DNA from 3 places in the Rahnella sp. RcJ3 genome. Region 3 is predicted to be linked to each of the others. Evidence: predicted binding sites of a transcription regulator. Region 3 holds the regulator's gene; each other region holds the start of a gene.
The links. The regulator PurR, encoded in region 3, represses purine synthesis genes. The targets are predictions, from matches to a motif close to CANGCAAACGTTTGCNTG.

Region 1: galS (HTH-type transcriptional regulator GalS) is a predicted target of PurR. The motif match lies at 3,008-3,025, and genes of this name have one in related genera.
Region 2: glyA (serine hydroxymethyltransferase) is a predicted target of PurR. The motif match lies at 1,531-1,548, and genes of this name have one in related genera.

Annotation. Positions count from the first base shown of each region.
Region 1 is NZ_QSNX01000003.1:282,533-287,436, forward strand. It holds gene mglA (galactose/methyl galactoside ABC transporter ATP-binding protein MglA) at 1-337, opposite strand, end outside; gene mglB (galactose/glucose ABC transporter substrate-binding protein MglB) at 564-1,562, opposite strand; gene galS (HTH-type transcriptional regulator GalS) at 1,813-2,844, opposite strand; gene yeiB (DUF418 domain-containing protein YeiB) at 3,115-4,269, opposite strand; gene folE (GTP cyclohydrolase I FolE) at 4,445-4,904, opposite strand, start outside.
Region 2 is NZ_QSNX01000002.1:133,139-138,042, forward strand. It holds gene DXU84_RS03245 (cytochrome c) at 1-65, shown strand, start outside; gene hmpA (NO-inducible flavohemoprotein) at 130-1,320, opposite strand; gene glyA (serine hydroxymethyltransferase) at 1,653-2,906, shown strand; gene DXU84_RS03260 (3-phenylpropionate MFS transporter) at 3,070-4,230, shown strand; gene csiE (stationary phase inducible protein CsiE) at 4,227-4,904, opposite strand, start outside.
Region 3 is NZ_QSNX01000012.1:144,846-149,749, reverse strand. It holds gene rnt (ribonuclease T) at 1-610, shown strand, start outside; gene DXU84_RS16895 (Grx4 family monothiol glutaredoxin) at 686-1,045, opposite strand; gene DXU84_RS25335 (hypothetical protein) at 1,026-1,154, opposite strand; gene DXU84_RS16890 (C40 family peptidase) at 1,508-2,407, shown strand; gene DXU84_RS25330 (YnhF family membrane protein) at 2,573-2,662, opposite strand; gene purR (HTH-type transcriptional repressor PurR) at 2,997-4,022, shown strand; gene punR (DNA-binding transcriptional activator PunR) at 4,059-4,904, opposite strand, start outside.

The DNA of each region.
Region 1 (4,904 bases), on a different contig from region 3:
TGTTGTCCATGACCGTACGTTGCAACACCAGGTTTAATTCCTGATGGACCATCGACACGCCTTGTTCCAGCGCTTCTTTCGAACTTTTAAAATTAACTTCCTGTCCCTGAAAAAGAATGGTACCGGAATCTTTGCTGTATATCCCGAAAAGGCATTTTAATAATGTGGATTTACCGGCGCCATTTTCACCCATCAGGGCGTGAATAGAATGAGGACGCACTTTTAAATTCACATTATCTAACGCCCTGACGCCAGGAAATGATTTATTGATACCACTCATTTCCAGAAGGAATTCGTCCGGTTTTGATGTTGTGTCAGATAACGTATTATCGGCCATAGTTATACCTGGCTAAAGATAAAAATAAACGGGTGTATTAATACCTGATGTCAGCCCTGCGTATGGCCGGTATACGCACCACACGCAGAGCGACATGACGTCCTGTCAGATAAGCATTAACGTCTAATCATACTTAGTCTTTATTTACGGCTTAACCGCAATTATTTTTGCCACTGCTTAGCTTTGTTTTTTATTGCTGTCTGTCTTTACTGCTGCCGCTGCATTCTTATTTCACGAAGGAAGACAGGTTGTCTTTATCCACAGCGACGTAAGGAATACGCACGACTTTGTTTTCGATTTTCCAGTTAGTCCCTTCGGCCGCTGGTTTACCGTCAGCCAGATTTCTCGCCAGATCAAACGTGGCTTTCGCCTGATTGTTTGCATCGTTCAACACGGTACCGGCCATTGCGCCAGATTTCACCAGTGCCAGCGCTTCTGACAGGGCATCCACACCAAATACCGGAATGCTGGTTTTGTTATGGGATTTCAGCGCTTCTACAGCACCCATTGCCATCGCATCGTTGTTGGCGATAACCACTTCGATTTTGTTAGCGTTAGGACCGGATAACCACGCATCCATCTTGTCTTTCGCCTGTGCGGTATCCCACATGGCGGTATCAAGCTGCAGTTGTTGAGTTTTCAGGCCTTCTTTGCCATTCAGGGTGCTAATGACGTACTTAGTACGCGCTTCAGCGTCCGGATGGCCCGGCTCGCCTTTGATCAGCACGTATTGGATCACGCCGTCTTTGTTCAGATCCCAGGCCGGGTTAGCTTTCCAGTGTTTAGCAATCAGCTCACCCTGGATCACGCCGGATTCTTTAGAATCAGTCCCGACATAATAGGCTTTGTCGTAGCTGTCTAAATCTTTACGGGAAGGTTCTTTGTTATAGAAAACGACAGGAATGCCAGCACCGCGGGCTTTTTCAATGATGACCGGGGCAGCAGCCGGGTCAACCAGGTTAATGGCCAACGCTTTAACACCCTTCGCCAGCATAACGTCAACCTGGTCGTTCTGGGTAGACTGGCTGTTTTGCGAGTCATTCATCAGCAGTTGCACATCTGGAGTGGCTTTCGCATCTTTCTCAATGGCTTTACGAACTTCGGACATGAAGTTGTCGTCATATTTGTAGATGGTGACACCGATTTTAGTATCAGCAGCATGTGCGGCAAAACCAAACATCATGCTTGCAGCCAGAGTCGCCAGGGTGAAGACCTTCTTATTCATTTGTATCTCCGGTTATGTAGGGTGTTACAGAATTTGGCACCGGAAATCCCTGCGGGAGCAGTACAGCTCCACGTCACGATTGTGGGTGCCTGCCATCCTTGACTTATAACGTCCTGACTCGCTGTGAAACAAGTCCGGTAAACCGGACCCAAATTGAATCATATTGAAAACGAATGAATCATAATGCGCCCGATGTTAATAAACTGTGAAAGTTCTCACAGATTGAAAACGGTTACATCGCGTTATTTGATCAATAAGTGACGGGTGCCACATTTTGCCAGGGAGCTACCGAGTGGCGTCTGACCAGCGTAGGCATGAAGCAATGCGAAACGCCCGTAGCTAACTGTTCTGCCGCACCTTTTAAAGCCAGTTCAGTGGCAAGCGTCGCCATGGAAACGATCGGATAACGCACGGTGGTCATTTTCGGGCTGGTATAGCGGGCAATCGGAATGTCATCAAAACCGATCAGCGAAAAGTCATCGGGAATGTTAATTCCGTTTTCTTTCAACACGGCCATCGCCCCCGCAGCCATCGAATCGTTGTAGGCGAACACCGCGCTGAGGTGCAGATTACGCCCGAGCAGTTCCACCATCGCCGCTTCCCCGCCCTGCAGATCCGGCGAACTTTGCGCCCGCCATGCAGCAGGTGGCGCATCTCCGCTCTGATGTGCCTGCGTCATTGCCTGCGAATAGCCCTGGTAGCGCTGCAAATCGTCTTCGATACCATGACTTGAACCGATGTAACCAATGCGCTGGTGCCCCTGGGACAGCAACAGGCGGGTTGCCATTTCCGCGCCACTGACGTTGTTAAGCCAGACACAGCGGTGCTCGTAGCCCGGAATGACACGGTTAATCAGCACCATGCCCGACACCTGATCCATAAATCGCGAAAGCTCGTCATCCCCCAGCGCCTTGGAATGCACAATGAGTGCGTTACAGCGCTGACGAATCAGGACTTCAATGGCGTACCTTTCTTTTTCAGCAATATGATAGCTGTTGCCTATCAGGACGTATTTCTGATGCTGCTGCGCGACGGTATCAACGGCTTTCACCAGCGCGCCAAAGAACGGGTCTGAAACATCCATCACCACCACGCCGATGGTATCGCTGCTTTGCGTCGCCAGTGCCTGCGCATTGGCATTGGGCCGGTATCCCAGCGTGGCGACGGCCTGTAACACCTGCTCGCGCGCTTCTTTGCTGGCAATAGACGGATTGTTCAGAACACGTGACACGGTGGCGACAGAAACCCCCGCCAGCCGGGCGACATCACGAATTGTGACCATGCGTCGCTCCGTGATCAGTCAGGGAATGGTACGGAGGAATACGGAAATTTTTGACCCAGGAGGTAAAGAAACCAGACAAAGAGAAGCGAGGTGAAGTGCGCATGGCGTTTCCTTTTTTAGTGTAGTGGTCATCGGAGAGGCACGACCGCTATCCTAAACATTTTGCGAAAACGCCTGCGTGAATCTCGTCACAGGAAAGAAAACGTTTACATACAAATATGCAACCTTCATCCCAAATCCATCATTTAGGATGATATATCAACGTCAGGTTCAGGCAGCTTTTAGTTCTTCACCCGCTGCTTTCGCCGTCAGTTGACGCCAGAGCCACTCCACCGGCCCCTGGCGGAAATGACGCAGCCACAGCAATGTCACCAGCACATTGCACACCCAGACCAGCGGCACCAGTGCGACCAGTTGCAGGCGGTCAAAGTGCTGATAGAAGCCGAAAACATTGAAGAAGGTGATGCAGATGAGCGTCTGTAACAGGTAATTGGTCAGTGCCATGCGGCCAGTCTGCGAAATCCAGTGCGTTATGCGCCAGCGGGAAATCAGCGGCCAGAAGCCGTAGCACAGCGCCAGATAGCTCACCGCCTGCATCAGCGAGCCAATTTCACGCGGCACCTGCAACAGAAAACCGCTCCAGCGGTAGTCCCAGCCGGTACGGTATTGCAGATAAATCGCCGGGATCTGAATCAGCAATGAAAGCGGTAACAGTACGGCTGCGACCTTGCGGTAATGCGAGACGCGAAACGCACCTTTGAGCCATCCGCTGCGCATCAGGCCGGAGCCAATCAGCATGGCGCCCGCCAGTTCCCAGCCGTATTGCGCGCCAATCGCCAGCAAACTGGATGACAGTAAATCGAGCCGGTTGCGGATAGCTTCCCAACCCCCTTTCAGCCGCCAGTATTGTTCATACTGAATTTCCGCCGGTTCCGGAAGCCAGAAACTACCGGGCTTTGGCGAGGTAATAAATCCCAGCATCGCCAGCACGGCCACACCGATCAGATACAAAATGATGCCCGTTGAAATCAGCGACTGACTGCTGCGCCCTTCCCGCACCATCCTCCAGCACACCAGACCAATCAGCCCGTATGACAGCAAAATATCACCGTCCCACATCAGGGTGGCATGAAGAAAACCGCACAGTAATAAAATCGACAGCCGGGCCTGGATCCAGTGTTTGCCGCGCGGCAGCAATAAAAACAGACCGCCGCCAAACAGCATGGCGAACATCATCAGGAATTTGCCTTGCGCCAGCGCGTCGAGCACCGCCCAGGTCCAGGTATCAGAAGCTGAAGGCGTTCCGGCAAATGCCGGATTCAGGTAAGCGGCTTTCGGTAAACCGAAGGCGCTGATATTGAGCAGAAGAATGCCAAAAATGGCGAGACCACGGGCAAAGTCGAGCGTGGCAATACGTGAGCGCACCCTGACATTCCTTTTGAAGATTATTGAGATATTTAAGAATAAGGGAAGAAAATCAGGGTGGCTACCATCCAAGTAAATGAAGTTGCAGCATGGCAGCCAGCGAGAAGAGCCCGATGAGCTGACTGATGTCAGTGATTCGGGTCTCCGAACGCAGCGAACACCGCTGCGGCTTTAGTTACGACGGATGGCGGACGGTTCTTAAAAATTCTTGTCGCGTATTCTGGCTGGATTTGAAAAGACCACCGAGCGAAGTCGTCGTTGTTGCGCTGGTCGCGTCACGCACACCGCGCGCTTTCACGCAGTAATGCACCGCATCAATGGAAACCGCGACATTGGTGGTGCCGAGCAGGGTTTGCAGGGCAACCAGTATCTGCTGGGTCAGACGCTCCTGAACCTGCGGGCGCTGTGAGAAGAACTGCACGATGCGGTTGATTTTCGACAGGCCGATTACGGTGTCTTTCGGGATATACGCCACAGTCGCTTTGCCGTCGATGGTCACGAAATGGTGTTCGCAGGTGCTGGTCAGGGTGATATCGCGCACGGTGACCATTTCATCCACTTTCATCTTATTTTCGATGACGGTGATTTTCGGGAAGTTGGCGTAATCAAGTCCGGAGAAGATTTCATCCACATAC
Region 2 (4,904 bases), on a different contig from region 3:
TTGCGGGACTTGTGGTTATCCTGCTGATTGCGCTGTTCTTTGTACGTCGCCGACGTCGTCATTAATCTGTACTGAACAGCAATAAAAAAGGCTGACATTCTGTGTCAGCCTTTTCTTTTCGTGCAGGGATTAAAGGACTTTGTGCGGACCGAAACATTCGTAATGAATGTTGGCTTCGCTGATGTTCATCGCCAGCAGTTGTTTCGCTGCAAACTGCATAAAGCCGACCGGACCGCACAGGTAGAAATGCATCGCCGGATCGCTCAGCTGTGCGCTGACTTTGCTCAGATCCATCAGCCCTTCATACTGAAAATCTTCACCGGGTAAATCATTCGCCTGTGGCCGGTTATACCAGACATGGCTTTCCAGTTGCGGCAGGTTTTTCTGCGCGCTTGTCACTTCACCGGCAAATGCGTGCACGGCACCGTTTTCAGCCGCGTGCAGCCATTGTACCGGCGCATGATGTCCGCGTTCTGCCAGCGTATTGAGCATACCCAACATCGGCGTCTGACCAACACCTGCAGAAATCAGCGCCACCGGCGTGGTATCGCTGATATCCATAAAGAAATCACCGTGCGGGGCAGCAAGATGAATGATGTCGCCCGGCTGCGCAAAATTATGCAGGAAGTTGGATACGGCACCTTGCCCTTCGCGTTTTACCGCGATGCGGTAGGTTTTGCCGTTCGGTGCCTGGGTCAGGGAATACTGGCGGATTTCCTGATTTTCCAGTGAGGCATCGCGGATATATACCGCCAGATATTGCCCCGGCTGGAAGTCGGCCACCGGTTTACCGTCGACAGGTTCCAGCAGGAAAGAGGTAATCAGCTCACTCTGCGGTTGTTTTTCGGCGATGCGGAATTCACGCGTGCCGCGCCAGCCACCCGTTTTTTCTGCGCTGTCCTGATAAATCTCGGTTTCACGGTTAATAAACACATTCGCCAGCACGCCATAGGCTTTGCCCCATGCATCCAGCACTTCCTGACCCGGACTGAACATTTCATCCAGCGTTGCCAGCAGGTGAGCGCCGACAATATTGTATTGTTCAGGCTGGATGGTGAAGCTGGTGTGTTTTTGCGCGATGCGTTCCACTGCAGGCAGCAGCGCCGCCAGATTTTCAATATTAGCGGCATAAGCGCAGATGGCATCAAACAGCGCCTGACGCTGATCGCCGTTGCGCTGGTTGCTCATATTGAAGATGTCTTTCAGTTCGGGATTATGCGCAAACATACGGTCATAAAAGTGTGCGGTCAGTTTCGGACCGGTCGCAGCGAGCAAAGGAATAGTGGATTTAACGGTGGCGATAGTGGCTGAATCAAGCATGGTGAACACCTTGTCTGTGATGATTTTATTTAAACATGTATTTTAAATGCATCTTATATAAACCCACTATTTCTGTAAACACCCCCTAAAGGGGTAAGGGCTTTTCCCGACAGGGGCTGAGTCACAAAGCTGAAATTTGTACATGTTCAGGTGAATATTTATCCCTTGATTATGGACAGATGTTCGCAGATCAAAGCCTTGCTGTATCTGGAGCCAATCGTTTGCCTAAAAACCTCAAACTGACCCTATCCGAAGGCCGCTTAAACATTTACACTGTGGCGCAGAACCCGGAAGGGGCGTTTATTTTTAGTTTGTTGAGTCAGGAGATGCGGATGTTAAAGCGTGAAATGAACATTGCCGATTATGATGCTGAGCTGTGGGCAGCAATGGAAAAAGAAGTTGTTCGTCAGGAAGAACATATCGAGCTGATTGCGTCAGAAAACTATACCAGCCCGCGTGTCATGCAGGCTCAGGGTTCGCAACTGACCAACAAATATGCAGAAGGCTACCCGGGCAAACGTTATTACGGTGGCTGTGAGTACGTCGACATCGTTGAACAACTGGCTATCGACCGTGCAAAAGAATTGTTCGGTGCAGATTTTGCCAACGTTCAGCCGCACTCCGGCTCACAGGCAAACTTCGCGGTGTATACCGCACTGCTGCAACCGGGCGACACCATTCTGGGGATGAACCTTGGCCATGGCGGTCACCTGACGCACGGTTCACCGGTTAACCTTTCCGGTAAACTGTATAACGTGGTGCCTTATGGTATCGACGAAAGCGGCGACATCGATTACGAAGACGTGAAACGTCAGGCCGAACTGCACAAACCAAAAATGATCATCGGCGGCTTCTCTGCATTCTCCGGTATCGTTGACTGGGCAAAAATGCGTGAAATCGCCGACAGCGTTGGCGCTTACTTCTTCGTTGACATGGCACACGTTGCCGGTCTGATTGCTGCGGGCGTTTACCCGAACCCGGTTCCACACGCACACATCGTGACCACCACCACGCACAAAACGCTGGCTGGCCCACGCGGCGGTCTGATTCTGGCGAAAGGCGGCGACGAAGAGTTCTACAAAAAACTGAACTCTGCTGTCTTCCCGGGTGGTCAGGGCGGCCCGCTGATGCACGTGATTGCCGGTAAAGCGGTAGCACTGAAAGAAGCGATGGAACCTGAGTTCAAAGCTTACCAACAGCAGGTGGCTAAAAACGCACAGGCAATGGTGGCTGTAGTTCTGGAACGCGGCTACAAAGTGGTTTCCGGCGGTACGCACAACCACCTGTTCCTGATGGATCTGGTCGATAAGAATCTGACCGGTAAAGAAGCCGATGCCGCTCTGGGTCGCGCTAACATCACTGTGAACAAAAACAGCGTACCTAACGATCCGAAGAGCCCGTTTGTGACCTCTGGTGTGCGTATCGGTACCCCGGCTGTGACCCGTCGTGGTTTCAAAGAAGCTGAAGTGCGCGAACTGGCTGGCTGGATCTGTGACGTGCTGGACAACGTGAACGACGAAGCAACGATCGAACGCGTTAAACAGAAAGTTCTCGACATCTGTGCACGCTTCCCGGTTTACGCGTAATATTTGCGAAGCCGTTAAGCTGCTAAAACCCGCTACGGCGGGTTTTTTTATGGGCATGTATCAGAATTTGTGAGCTGGCAGACATTACGGGAGTATGAAAGCGTCTGCGGATTGCTAGCGATTGTGAGCTTTGTCAAAGTATTGGCCTCACACCGGAGGATTTATGGAATTGCGTTCCACGCGCTGGCTTGCACTCAGTTATTTCACCTATTTTTTCAGTTACGGTATTTTTCTTCCTTTCTGGGGCCTGTGGCTTAAAGGTGAGGGGATCTCCTCCGAAAGCATCGGCTTGTTGCTGGGTGCGGGTCTGGTCGCCCGTTTTCTTGGCACGTTAATCATTTCTCCGTCCATCAAAGACCCGTCTTACCTCATCACCGGTTTGCGTATTCTGGCGCTGCTTACGCTGGCGTTTGCCGTCGGGTTCTGGTTTGGCAACGGCTGGGCGTGGCTGATGATCAACATTGCCGGTTTCAGTCTGTTTTTCGGTCCGCTGGTGCCGCTGACCGATGCGCTGGCAGGCACGTTGCAACGCCAGATCAATATGGATTACGGCAAGGTGCGTGTCTGGGGCTCCATTGCCTTCGTGATTGGATCGGCGGTGACCGGCAAGCTGGTTGAGGTCTACGGTCATAAGGCGATTTTGTACACACTGACCGCAGGCGTGGCCGCGATGTTGCTCGGTATGTTGCTGCGCCCGAGCGTGAAGCCGGTGGGAGAGCCGCGTACCAGCGGTGCGCCGGGTATTTCGTGGAAAGCGTTGCTTGGCGAAAAACCAGTCTGGCGTTTCCTGTTATGTGTGACGCTGTTGCAGGGCGCCCATGCGGCGTATTACGGTTTCAGTGCAATTTACTGGCAGGACGTGGGCTATTCTTCCACGACCATCGGCTATTTGTGGTCGCTGGGCGTCGTGGCGGAAGTGCTGGTCTTTACCTTTAGCAAACAGCTTTTCAGCCGCTGGTCAGCGCGGGATCTGCTGCTGCTTTCGGCCGTGTGCGGTGTGGTGCGCTGGGGAATGATGGGTGCGTTTACCGCGTTGCCGTGGCTGATTGTGATGCAGATTCTGCACTGTGGCACGTTTACGGTTTGCCATCTGGCGGGCATGCGATTTATCGCTGCACGACCACGTGATCAGGTGATCCGCCTGCAATCGGTGTATTCCGCACTGGCGATGGGGGGCGGCGTGGCCGTGATGACCATGGTATCCGGTTTCCTGTTCGAACATCTGCATGCCGGATTGTTCTGGGTGATGGCGCTGCTGGCGGTGCCGGCGATTTTCCTGCGTCCGGTGGTTACGCCGTCAGCGCCGGTGACGTCAGCCCGTTAGGGGGCTTCGAGCAGCGAGCGGATACGTTTACGCTGCTCTTTGGCCAGCGGTAGTTGCGTGTGGATCACCAGCGGGTCGGCGTCGGTGCTGCGGGTGGCGTAAGGGGTGACAATCAGCGCTACGCCACTCGGCGCACCAAATTTATAGAAATCCGCCAGCGTCTGATATTTAATGTTCAGCGGCAGCAGCGTCGCTTCGCGAATTTGCTGCTCGACCGCTTCTTCCAGCTGCGGATTGTCGTGCGTCAGCAGCAAAATTTGTTTTTCCTGCAAGGCATTACCCTGCATCAGCCACGCGCCGAAAGTGATCGCCACCAGCCCGATTTCATCCTCAGAAAGCGTAATCAGATATTCGTGTTCGAAACCCTGCAACGCCTCGCGGGTGGTTCGCACCAGACGCGGATACATGCGGTTCACTTCTTCCTGCATCAGATTGTCGATGCCGATGCCAAAATGACAGCGTTCGATCGCCGGGCCCAGATGGGCGAAAAGCTGGCCGACCAGCCCTTCGTAACTGCTGAATTTCATCCCGGCGATATCCTGAAAACGCGCCACCATATTTTCAATTTCTAATAACAGCCGCTGATCTTCCGTCGAACCGGAACTCTGATAACTGTGGATTTTCAGCATACGTAACATCAGGGTGAAAAACTCACATTCGCACTCATCCAGCCG
Region 3 (4,904 bases):
AACCGCCGGATTTAATGCCAAAACCGATGCGCTGCTGGAAATTGCAGCCATCACCCTGAAGATGGATGAGGACGGCTGGCTGCAAAGCGATGAGACCGTGCATTTCCACGTCGAGCCCTTTGAAGGCGCGATACTGGTGCCGGAAGCCCTGGCGTTTAACGGTATCGATCCGACCAATCCGTTACGCGGTGCAGTCAGTGAATATGAAGCCCTGCACGAGATTTTCAAAGTCATCCGTAAAGGGATGAAAGAGCAAAACTGTAACCGCGCGATCATCGTGGCGCACAACGCCAATTTTGATCACAGCTTCCTGATGGCAGCGGCTGAACGTGCCGGACTGAAACGTAATCCGTTCCACCCTTTTGCCACGTTTGATACCGCCGCATTAAGCGGGCTGGTGCTTGGGCAAACGGTGCTGGCAAAAGCCTGTATCAGCGCGGGCATCGTCTTTGACAGCAGCCAGGCACATTCTGCGTTGTATGACACCGAGCGCACAGCCGAGTTGTTCTGCGAGCTGGTCAACCGCTGGAAACGCTTAGGAGGCTGGCCTCTGGCGCTTTCAGACGAAGAAGTCGAAGACGAAACAGCATCGGAAGAAAATCAGCAATAACAACTTTTGCACCGAACTGAAGACAAAAAAAGAGCGACATCATGTCGCTCTTTTTACTTTCCGGCCGAAAAACCGTTAGTCTTCTGTCGTATTACTCTCTTCAGAAGATTTGTATTTCTCAGCGGTTTCTTTGATCAACTGCTGCAGTTCACCGCGCTGGAACATCTCAACCACGATGTCGCAGCCGCCAACCAGTTCACCGTCAACCCACAGTTGCGGGAACGTTGGCCAGTTAGCAAATTTTGGCATCTCAGCACGGATGTCCGGGTTCTGCAGGATATCCACGTAAGCGAAACGCTCGCCACAGGCTGAAAGCGCCTGAACAGCCTGAGCGGAGAAACCGCAGCTTGGCAGTTTTGGCGAACCTTTCATGTACAGCAGAATCGGGTTTTCAGAAACTTGCTTCTGAATTTTTTCAATTGTTGGAGTGGTCATTTCTTGCTTCCTCAAGCCGGTACAGGCTGTCACGATCATTACTCTTCACGCGCAGCATAAAGAGACGGTGCGCAATCACAATACCTTCTATTGTAACGATGGCAGCCATCAGATAAAAACGCCATTTTTTGTGGGGTCTTTCTCAATACTGGCATTTTGTTTAACAATCTTTAATGTGTGCGCTCAGGCTCACATCTTTAAACATTCATTGAGAATAACATTTTTGGCGTTCACCGATAACGCCAGATTTGCAAAATTCCATTCTTTAACTCAAATATTAACACCATGAAAAGTGGTTATTTTTTTGACTAAAAATGGCGGTTATTTCGACATAAAAAAAGCCATTAACTTTTTCTCACAATATGATCTAGAATCGAGTCAATTCGTGCTTTTTTGTCAGGTTCTTTTAGGCAATACTCTGACATCCCTGATGTTTAACCTACCACTCATGGTAACGAAGCTATGCGCTTACTGTTCACGCTTTTTGTGCTGCTCTTTACCCAGCTATTTCTGAATATGGCACATGCATCGCCGCAGACACGTGTTTCTGCCGATCAGCGTAAAAGCCATGTTAATCAGGCTGCACCTGAAGAACGGCGAAAGCGAAAAACGGTGGCCGCGAAAACCAGTAAAAAAACTAAAATCGCGCCAGTGACAGAACAAAAAATTCAGGACAAGAATTCGAAGAAGAAAGTTAAAAGTACCGAACTGGCTAAACGAAAGACCACGACGGAGAAAAGTGTCAAAACGACCCGGGCCGAAAGTAAAAAAGAAAAGACACTGAAGACCACGCGGGCCGAAAGCAAAACAGAGAAACACGCCAAAACCCGTTCACTCGCGAAAAACAGCACGGAAAGGGTCAGTAAAAAAGAAGCGTATGGCCGGCACCGTAAAGGTAAAAAGCCCGAAGAAGACAGCAAACCGATTACGCTAAGTGCAACGCATAAAAAACGCTATCAGCATGCCCAGCAAACGGCGATGACCAAACTGATGCATCAGGTAGGAAAACCATATCGCTGGGGCGGAACCTCGCCGAATACCGGTTTTGATTGCAGCGGCTTAGTCTATTACGCCTACAAAGATTTGATCCGTATTAAAATGCCACGCACAGCGAATGAAATGTATCACCTGCGCGATGCGGCTCCGGTCAAACGCGGCGAACTTGAAAGCGGTGATCTGGTGTTCTTCAGAATCAATAACCGCGGCGCTGCAGACCATGTTGGTGTTTACGTGGGGAACGGCAAGTTTATTCAGTCTCCAAGAACGGGCGAAGACATTAAAATCACCTCTCTCGGCGACGATTACTGGCAAGATCATTATGTGGGTGCACGCCGGGTAATGACGCCGAAAACGATCCGATAATAAACAATTCGTTAAGTCTGAAGTTTCGCTAATCAGCCATTGAATAGCATTTAACGAAGAGTTTCTGCAGGGAAGAGTATCGGCGGTAACGGCCACTGCGTAAAATTGAAAAGGGCGATTCCTGTAACAGGAATCGCCCTTTTTTATAGCGGTTCACTTACTGAATCAGTTCATCACCGCAGTGAAGCTGAAAGCGATAATCATAAGCAAAGCGCATACCGTGGTGATCAACGATAATTTCAGGTTGCTGTCCATCAAACCCCCCTTTCGGATCAAATTGTGGCATTTTTTAAGCCACACTAATTGTGTGCCAACGCATTTTCGCATAATTAACATTTAAAATCTTGTGCTGAATGACAATGTATCCCTGAGAATTTTACTTCCACTTTCCTGCATTATAAGAGAAAATTGTCGGTTAACACGCCTGTGTGCCGGTTGATTTCACCCGAGAGCATTTCACGCCTCATTCTGAAGAATCCACCCAACGATTTCACTGCCCTTTTAGAAGCCAGCAGTGAGATCCACGCAAGCAAACGATTAACATAATGCTAACGTGCTGAAACACGTGAGTTCAGGAGTCATTGTTTACATGGCAACGATTAAAGATGTCGCAAAGCGCGCTGGCGTTTCCACTACAACCGTGTCGCACGTCATCAATAAAACACGTTTCGTCGCCGAAGAAACCAAAGAAGCGGTTCTCCTTGCAATCAAAGAGTTACATTACTCGCCGAGTGCTGTAGCCCGCAGTCTGAAGGTCAATAACACCAAAACGATCGGTCTGCTTGCCACCTCCAGCGAAGCGCCCTATTTTGCCGAAGTGATTGAAGCCGTAGAAAACAGCTGCTTCTCCAAAGGCTATACGCTGATTTTGTGTAACTCGCATAATAATCTGGAAAAACAACAAGCCTACCTGCAAATGCTGGCGCAAAAACGCGTCGATGGCTTGCTGGTGATGTGCGCGGAATATCCTGATGAGTTGCTCAATATGCTCGAGGAGCACCGTTCGATCCCAATGGTGGTCATGGACTGGGGCGAAGCGCGTAAGAACTTCACCGACAGCATTATTGATAATGCTTTCGAAGGGGGTTACATGGCCGGGCGTTATCTGATTGAACGCGGTCATCGTGATATTGGGGTGATCCCGGGCCAACTGGCACGTAATACCGGCGGTGGCCGCTTCCAGGGTTTTGTGAAAGCACTGACTGAAGCCAATATTCCGCTGCGTGACGAATGGGTGGTTCAGGGCGATTTCGAGCCGGAATCGGGCTATCAGGCGATGCATAAAATTCTGATGCAGAAGCACCGCCCGACTGCCGTATTTTGTGGCGGCGATGTGATGGCAATGGGCGCAATCTGTGCCGCAGACGAACTGGGCCTGCGCGTTCCTCAGGATATTTCCGTGATCGGTTACGACAATGTGCGTAACGCCCGTTACTTCTCCCCCGCGCTGACAACCGTGCATCAGCCGAAAGAACGTCTGGGTGAAATGGCCTTTACCATGTTGCTGGACAGAATTGTCAGTAAGCGTGAAGAGTCTCAGACCATTGAGGTGCATCCGAAACTGGTCGAACGCCGTTCCGTAGCCGATGGTCCGTACCGCGATTACCGCCGTTAACAGATATCGAACGCCTGCAGATGCAGGCGTTTTTTTCTAATCACGCAGCCATTCCTGATTCATGGTTTCTGTATCGCCCATATATTCCAGCAACCAGGCCAGCGAGGGTGACGGATTGCTTTGATCCCACGTCAGGCAACACGGGCTGTCGGGAAACGTATTTTCCAGCGTCAGCACCTGCAACTTTTTCTGTTCTATCCACGGCGTGACGCGATGAACCGGCATCATACCCACGCATAAGCCTTCGGTCAGGCATTCCAGCGCACAGGTCCAGTCTGGCACGACCAGCCGCCGCTGGTTATCAAGCGTCCATGTATCCCGCTTAGGCAATGTCCGGGAGGTGTCTTCCAGACAGAGTGCAGGATAAGGCCGCAACTCATCATCATTCAGCGCGCCGGATAACTGAGCCAGCGGATGTTGCGGGCTGACGACGCAATGCCAGTCCATAAATCCCATGTCACGAAAACTGAAGCCCCCGCCAACCGGTATCGCGCGTGTAGCACCGATCGCCACGTCTGCCCGCCCGTCAACCAGCGCATCCCAGACACCATTAAACACTTCTGAGTGAATAATGAGTTCGGTGTCCGCAAAATGGCGGTAGAAATCGAGCACCAGACGCCGTGTCCGTGCGGGTTTTACAATCCGGTCAACCGCCACACGTAATTCGCCGCGCCAGCCGTTCGCCACCTGCTGACACTGCCGGCGCGTGGCTATCATTTTTTTTGTCAGAATCCGCGCTTCATCGACAAAAACCTTTCCCGCAGGCGTCAGTACCACGTCACGATGGCGACGTTCAAACAACGGCACGGCCAGCCACTGCTCAAGCTGACGGACGGTATAGCTGATAGCAGAAGGTACGCGGTGCAAATCTTGCGCTGCCGC